Regions from separate parts of the Mesorhizobium sp. CA15 genome, predicted to be linked through region 3. Evidence: riboswitches for the same ligand, from Rfam matches in the RefSeq annotation. Region 3 holds a riboswitch; each other region holds the start of a gene.
The links. Region 3 has a riboswitch for cobalamin ahead of bluB (5,6-dimethylbenzimidazole synthase). Riboswitches for the same ligand answer to the same signal wherever they lie in the genome.

Region 1 (2,258 bases), on a different contig from region 3:
ATTTTCGTCTCGCGCCGGGCGACACGAAGGATCGCATCGAGGAACTGGTCGAAGCCGGCGAATTGCTGCCGGTGAAGGTCGAAGGTTGGGACAAGACCGCCTATCTCCACAAGGACGCCCGTTTCCCGCGCCGGATAGAAGCGCGCGCCCTGCTCGCCCCTTTCGATCCCGTCGTCTTCGAACGCACCAGGACGGAGAAACTCTTCGATTTCCGCTACCGCATCGAGATCTACACGCCGGCCGAGAAACGCCAATATGGCTACTACGTGCTGCCCTTCCTGCTCGGCGACCGGATCGTCGCCCGCGTCGATCTGAAAGCTGACCGCCCGGCCAGCATCTTGCGCGTCCACGCCGCCTACGCCGAGGCCGGCGCCCCGCCCGAAACGGCCGCCCAGCTCTTCGACGAGTTGAAGCAGATGCAGGGCTGGCTCGGCCTGGAGGCGATCGAAGTGACGCCGGCCGGCGACCTCGGGCCGGCGCTGGCCGACATCGCGGTGTCGTAGCTGCGCGTTGACAGGGAGAGTGAACAAAAATAGAACATCCCAACTGTGGTTAGGATCGGTTGCGATGGTTTTCAGGCGCTCGATATGTCTGGTCTTGGCCTACCTGACCTTAGCGTCGCCATCATATGCGACAGGTGCTTACCGAGAGGAATGGGTAGAGGTCACGCGTCCAGTCATTTTCTGTGGCGGCCACATTGCACCCGGTATGCAGCCAAAAGAAGTGACGGCGCTTCTTCTGCGGTGGTTGGAGTTTGGAACGATCGACAAGCAGATCGCAGGCGCCTGTGGCTTATTGCCGGTAGGGCAGCGCTATATAATAGTTCATGAGCCGAAGTTCGACGCCAATCGCTTCGTCTTGATGTGGGAACCGGTTTGCCAGCACGGCTGTTCGTTAAGTATGGCGCCCGTGGCCTCACCGCCTCGCAAACTTGTGGGTCCATACCTCAAACCCATAAAGCCGCCAAAAGGCTGGTACTAAGCCAGTCGTTGACTCCAGCCCCCTGAACCCTCTAAATCCTGACCCAGACGGTCTTCTCCCGGCAAAGGGAGGAGCCAAGAGGGAATGCGGTGCGGGCCAACACCCAAATCCGCGGCTGTCCCCGCAACTGTAAGCGACGAGCCTCTGCCGAAAACCACTGGGATGTTCCCGGGAAGGCGGCATTCAGGGTGACGACCCGCGAGCCAGGAGACCTGCCGTCTGAGACTTTAAGTATCCGAATGCCCGGCGGGTTTTCCGGGCAAGGAGCATGGTTTTGGATCGCAACGGCAGTTTCCCGGCAAACAGTGCGGACATTCCGTCCGAGCCCGATGCTTTGGCTGGCGTCACCGTCATCGTCTGCTCATCCTGCCGCGACGAGACCGGGTCGGATGCGCATCCGCGCGCCGGCGCGCTGCTTGCCGAAGACACGCGTCGGGCTGCTTGCGGCGAAAAGATCGACATCCGTACCGTCGAATGCCTCGGCAACTGCAAGCGCCGGCTAAGCGCCGCGCTGCTGCGCGACGGCTGCTGGAGCTACGTCTTCGGCGATCTGAACACGACCAGCGGCGCCGATCTCGTCGCCGGCGCAAAGCTCTTCGCCACCTCGACCGATGGCCTCATCCCCTGGCGCGGCCGGCCCGATTCTCTCAAGCGCGGCCTGGTTGCCCGCATCCCTCCCCTCGACATGCTGAAGGACCGACCATGAACGCATCCGTTTCCCGCGTGCCCTGCACCGTCGTCACCGGCTTTCTCGGCGCCGGCAAGACGACGCTGATCCGCAACCTGCTCGAAAACGCCAAGGGCAAGCGGCTGGCGATCATCGTCAACGAGTTCGGCGATGTCGGCATCGATGGCGAGATCCTGAAGGGCTGCGGCGTCGACACCTGCCCGGAGGAAAACATCGTCGAGCTCGCCAATGGCTGCATCTGCTGCACCGTCGCCGACGATTTCGTGCCGGCGCTCGACCAGATCCTGTCCCGCACGCCGAAGGTCGACCACATCCTGATCGAGACCTCCGGTCTCGCTCTGCCGAAGCCCTTGGTGCAAGCCTTCCAGTGGCCGACCGTGAAGAGCCGCGTCACCGTCGACGGCGTCATCGCCGTGGTCGACGGCCCGGCGCTGGCCGACGGCCGCGTCGCTTCCGACATGGACGCGCTGAAGGCGCAGCGTGCCGCGGACGATTCGCTCGACCATGACGATCCGGTCGAGGAGGTGTTCGAGGACCAGATCGCCTGCGCCGACCTGATCATCCTGTCGAAGAGCGATTTGATGGATGC
Region 2 (2,258 bases), on a different contig from region 3:
CGAAGCCGAGCCCGACGACGGTCCACAGCACCAGCTGGATGCCGAGCGAGGCGACGCGGAATTGCCACAGCACGGTCGCCGAGAAGTTCTCCGGCACTTCGTTGATGTCGGGCAGCGCCGCCTTCACCAGCGCGAAGACGACGAGGAAGGCGAGGCCCGCGACGATCGAGGCGTTCCAGGCGCCGAGCCGGTTCCACAGCCGCTGCGCCAGGCCGACCGCCGCCACCATCGCCGCGATCGAGACGACAATCATGATGAAGAACAGCTCGGTGCGGTAGCCGATCGTTTCGGCATTGCCGACTGCGGGCGGGCTGGCCGGGTATTTGAGGCCGGGGACCACGATCACGGCCAGGAAGCCGAGTGCCGCGATCAGCGCCGAGGTGCCGCGCGGACCGAGCGAGCCCAGACGGCCATGGGCATAGGCGAAGACCAGCGAGAACAGCCCGCCAAGCGCGGCGCCATAGACCAGCACGCCGGTTGCCAGGCCGATGCCGGCTTGCGTGGCGCGGCTGACCATCTCGGGCTCCGGCGCCTCGCCGGCGGCCGGGGCCTGCTGTTCCTCGAAGGCGATCGCCTTGTCGACCTGCGGCTCGCCATAGACGCGGGCGAAGGCGAACGCCAGAATCCCGGCGACCAGCCCGACAAGCATGCCGCGCAGCAAAAGTTTTCCAACCATGTCACCAATCCCTCCAAGCAATTCCAGGAAAAGTGCGTAGCGGTTTTCCGTCCGGAATTGCGTTAAGCCAACCAAGCAATTCCAGGAAAAGTGCGCAGCGGTTTTCCGTCCGGAATTGCGTTGGATCAGAATCGAAAGCGGGTTCAGCGATGCTGAACCGCTTTAGTGGCAGGGGAAGCCGAGCAGGTGGCGGCCGTCATGCACGAATTCGTGCACATAGGTGCCGCGAATCAGCGAGGTGGCGCCTTCTTCCGCGCCGACGAAATAGATCGCCAGCATCAAAAGCAGCCCGCCGAGGATGGCCCAGGGCAGAAGCTCGCGGACCGGAATCGCAACCGGGCCGTAGCTGGGGGCGAAGGTGGTGTCGGACATATTGACCTCCCTTGGGATACTGCGTCCCGTTGATCGAGTGCTGCGGAATAAGGCCTGACTTTCGGCTGGTGCCGATCACAGTGGCGCGACCGTGCCGGACTCGCACCGGCTTCCAATCCCGTATAGCATTAAGACACTTGTCAGTACTTCGTTCGCCTGTCAACGACATGTAATGGCGGCACGGCTTCGTGAGGCCTGTTTTTCGCTGTGCCACGGAGTTTTTCATGCTTGTCCGCCTGACGATGATCGCAAGCGGAGCGACGCCCGGGATGCGCAAGGGCCGCTTTCCGAACGATGAGCCGCCGGAGCCGCGCGCCCTCGATCGCGCCGGCGCGCTGGCCGCTTCGCTGCGTCGCGCCGACCGTATCTGGACAAGCCCGGCGCTGGCCGCGCGGCGGACGGCGGAGGCGCTCGGCCTTGACGCGACGGTCGAGCCGCTGCTTGCCGAGCAGGATTTCGCGCGCTGGGCCGGCAAAGGTTTCGAAGAGGTGCAGGCCGAGGATCCCGAAGGTATGGCGGCCTGGTTCGCCGGTACAGACGCGGCGCCCCATGGCGGTGAATCGCTCGCCGACGTCGCCCGGCGGGGTGCTGCGCTGATGGAGCGGCTGGCCGGCGAAAGCGGTCACACCGTCGCGGTGACGCATGCCATGCCGATCCGCGCCGCCATGGCGCATGTGCTCGGCGCGCCGCTTTCCTCGGTCTGGAAGATCGACATCGAGCCGCTGTCGCTCACCGAGTTCCGCAGCGACGGCCGCCGCTGGGTGCTGCGCGCGAGCGGCGTGGTCGCCGGCCGAACAGTCGGGGACTATTAGCCCCCGCGCGCGAACGGCACGATACGCAGCCAGCAGACGGTCAGGGAAACGGTCGACGCGACGGTGAGGCGGCGCCGATCCGGAGGCTAAAAGTCCGGTTTAACATCGGGTAATTTTATATCGGACTGATAGAACCAGCGTCTCGTCCACTCAAAGGGCCCCTCACAAATTGCCTTTAGCGGTCTATAATTCGGTGATTCAACCCAAATGTTACAGCGATACCACTGCCCGTCGCTTTTGAGCGTCTTGTCAAATTGAAAAACAATTGTCTGGACTCTGCCTATCGTGGCGTTGTAGAGGCGATGACAATTACTGTTAATCAGTGACCCATCTTCGTTTTTCGGCACGGCTTGCTTCGGGGGGATCCTCTTTGCGATCCACCGTCCGTAGGGTTTGTC
Region 3 (2,258 bases):
AATTGCCCGGTCGCCCAGTCGAAATCGTCCTCGGTCAGGTTGATCTCGGCCAGCGGGTCGCGATGGTGCGCATCGAAGCCGGCGGAAATGATGATCAGGTCTGGCGCGAACGCGTCGATCGAGGGCAGCACGCGCGACAGGAAGGCGTCGCGGAAGAGATCGCTGCCGGTCTGCGGCGCCAGCGGCGCGTTGACGATGTTGCCGGCGCCGGTCTCGTTCTTCGCGCCGGTGCCCGGGTAAAGCGGCATCTGGTGCGTCGAGCAATAGAGCACCGATGGGTCGTCCCAGAAGATGTCTTGCGTGCCATTGCCGTGATGAACGTCCCAGTCGACGATGGCGACACGCTCGGCCTGGTGCTTCTTCTGCGCGTAACGGGCGGCGATCGCCGCCGTGTTGAACAGGCAGAAGCCCATTGCCGTGGTCTTTTCGGCATGATGTCCAGGCGGACGCGCGGCGACGAAGACGTTTGCCGCACGGCCCTCGAAGACGTCGTCCACCGCCGCGTTGGCACCGCCGATCGCGGTGATCACGGCCTGCCAGCTTTTCGGGCTGGCGCTGGTGTCGGCGTCGATCGACGCGATCCCGCTCTCAGGGATCGCCCCGCGCACGCGCTCGACGAAATCCTCCGGATGCGCATAGAGGATCGTTTTCTCGTCGCCTTCCGGCGCCTTGACGCGGTCGAGCGCCGAAAATGCCTCGTCGTCGAGCACGCGCTCGATGGCACGCAGGCGGTCGGGCCGCTCGGGATGGCCGGGCGGCGTGAGGTGTTCGAGGAAGATCGGGTGCGTATAGAGACGGGTGGCCATGGCGCCTAATCTAGGGGCCTATGCCCGCAATGACCATGTTTGGCAGCCGAATGGCTGGGGAAATCGCGTCTTGCCGTGTCGCTAACGCCATTGGCGCGGCCTAAGCTTCGCTGTAAGGTCGCATCGCTGCCAGGTGCCCGCGACGCGGGAGAATCGGGAACACGGTTGAACTCCGTGGCGTGCCCAACACTGTAAGGGGGACCGCGCCGGCACACGCCACTGTCGAAGACGGGAAGGCGCCGGATGCGGGACGATCCCGAGCCAGAAGACCGGCCCGGCAGACATGGTTTTCCGCTTGGTCAGGCGGGGGACTGCTTGTCGCAAGGGGAAAAGCGATGACGGCAGCAGCGATCGCCGCGAGCGGCGACGACTTTGACCAATTGGCGCGCGACGCGGTCTACCGGGCCATGTTCACCAGGCGCGACGTGCGCAGCCATTTCGTCCCCGACGATCTCGACGACAATGTGCTGGCGCGGCTCATCACCGCCGCGCATCACGCCCCGTCGGTCGGCTATATGCAGCCGTGGAATTTCATCGTCATCCGCGATGCCGAGCGGCGCAGACAAGTGCGCGACCTGTTCCTCGCCGCGCGCGAGCAGGAGTTGCCGGCGATCGAGGCGGAACGGCAGGCGCTCTACCGCAAGCTGAAACTCGAGGGCATTTGCGAAAGCGCGCTCAACCTGTGTATCACCTGCGATCGGCAGCGCTCGAAGGACTCGCCTCTCGGGCGTTGGCACAATCCGGAGATGGATCTCTACAGCACCGTCTGCGCGGTGCAGAATTTCTGGCTGGCGGCACGGGCCGAAGGTGTCGGCGTCGGCTGGGTGAGCATCATCGAGACCGAGGCACTGAAGCGGCTTCTCGCGATCCCGGAGCATGTCACGCCGATCGCCTATCTGTGCGTCGGCCGCGTCTCGGCCTTCGCGCCGAAGCCGGACCTCGAGGCGCATGGCTGGGGCAAGCGCCTGCCGCTGCCCGAACTGGTCATGAGCGAGACGTTTCGCGGCGCCGGCGAGGCGCCGCTTAAATCGGCAATCGCAAAGCTTGGCGGCCCATCAAAGCCATGATCAGGCGGCTCTCGGCGTATCCCAGCGCGAGCCGCCGCCGAAAGAGCCCAGCGCCTTGTCGCGCAGTTCCCTGAATTTGGACGAGGTCTCGGCGAGCCGCCGGTCCCATTCGGGATTGGGCGCCTGGCCTTCGATGGCTTCGAAATAGACCTGCATCAGCGAGGCGATGGCGAAGGGCTCGATGAAGGCTGCCTTGAAGGCCCAGGCGAAGACGATGGCCAGCACGAAGGCCCAGCCGGCAAGCTGGCCCGGCATGACCCACAGAATGGCGGCCGCGGGCGCCAGCATCAACAGGAAGATGACGAAGGACACGCCCCACATGATCGCCGCCAGCCAGACGGCGTTCTTGACCATGTGCTTGCCGTTCTGCGCGTAGAGCACGACG

Region 1: it holds a riboswitch for cobalamin, as region 3 does, so the genes downstream of both, LB515_RS18795 (DUF1636 family protein) here and bluB (5,6-dimethylbenzimidazole synthase) in region 3, are expected to answer to the same signal.
Region 2: it holds a riboswitch for cobalamin, as region 3 does, so the genes downstream of both, LB515_RS19910 (CbtB domain-containing protein) here and bluB (5,6-dimethylbenzimidazole synthase) in region 3, are expected to answer to the same signal.

Annotation. Positions count from the first base shown of each region.
Region 1 is NZ_JAIUHQ010000011.1:166,153-168,410, reverse strand. It holds gene LB515_RS18800 (winged helix-turn-helix domain-containing protein) at 1-503, shown strand, start outside; cobalamin riboswitch at 1,013-1,216, shown strand; gene LB515_RS18795 (DUF1636 family protein) at 1,256-1,687, shown strand; gene cobW (cobalamin biosynthesis protein CobW) at 1,684-2,258, shown strand, end outside.
Region 2 is NZ_JAIUHQ010000013.1:36,119-38,376, reverse strand. It holds gene LB515_RS19915 (CbtA family protein) at 1-676, opposite strand, end outside; gene LB515_RS19910 (CbtB domain-containing protein) at 839-1,048, opposite strand; adenosylcobalamin (AdoCbl) riboswitch at 1,040-1,189, opposite strand; gene LB515_RS19905 (histidine phosphatase family protein) at 1,273-1,860, shown strand.
Region 3 is NZ_JAIUHQ010000003.1:358,562-360,819, reverse strand. It holds gene LB515_RS08355 (histone deacetylase family protein) at 1-806, opposite strand, end outside; cobalamin riboswitch at 921-1,099, shown strand; gene bluB (5,6-dimethylbenzimidazole synthase) at 1,142-1,873, shown strand; gene LB515_RS08345 (hypothetical protein) at 1,874-2,258, opposite strand, start outside.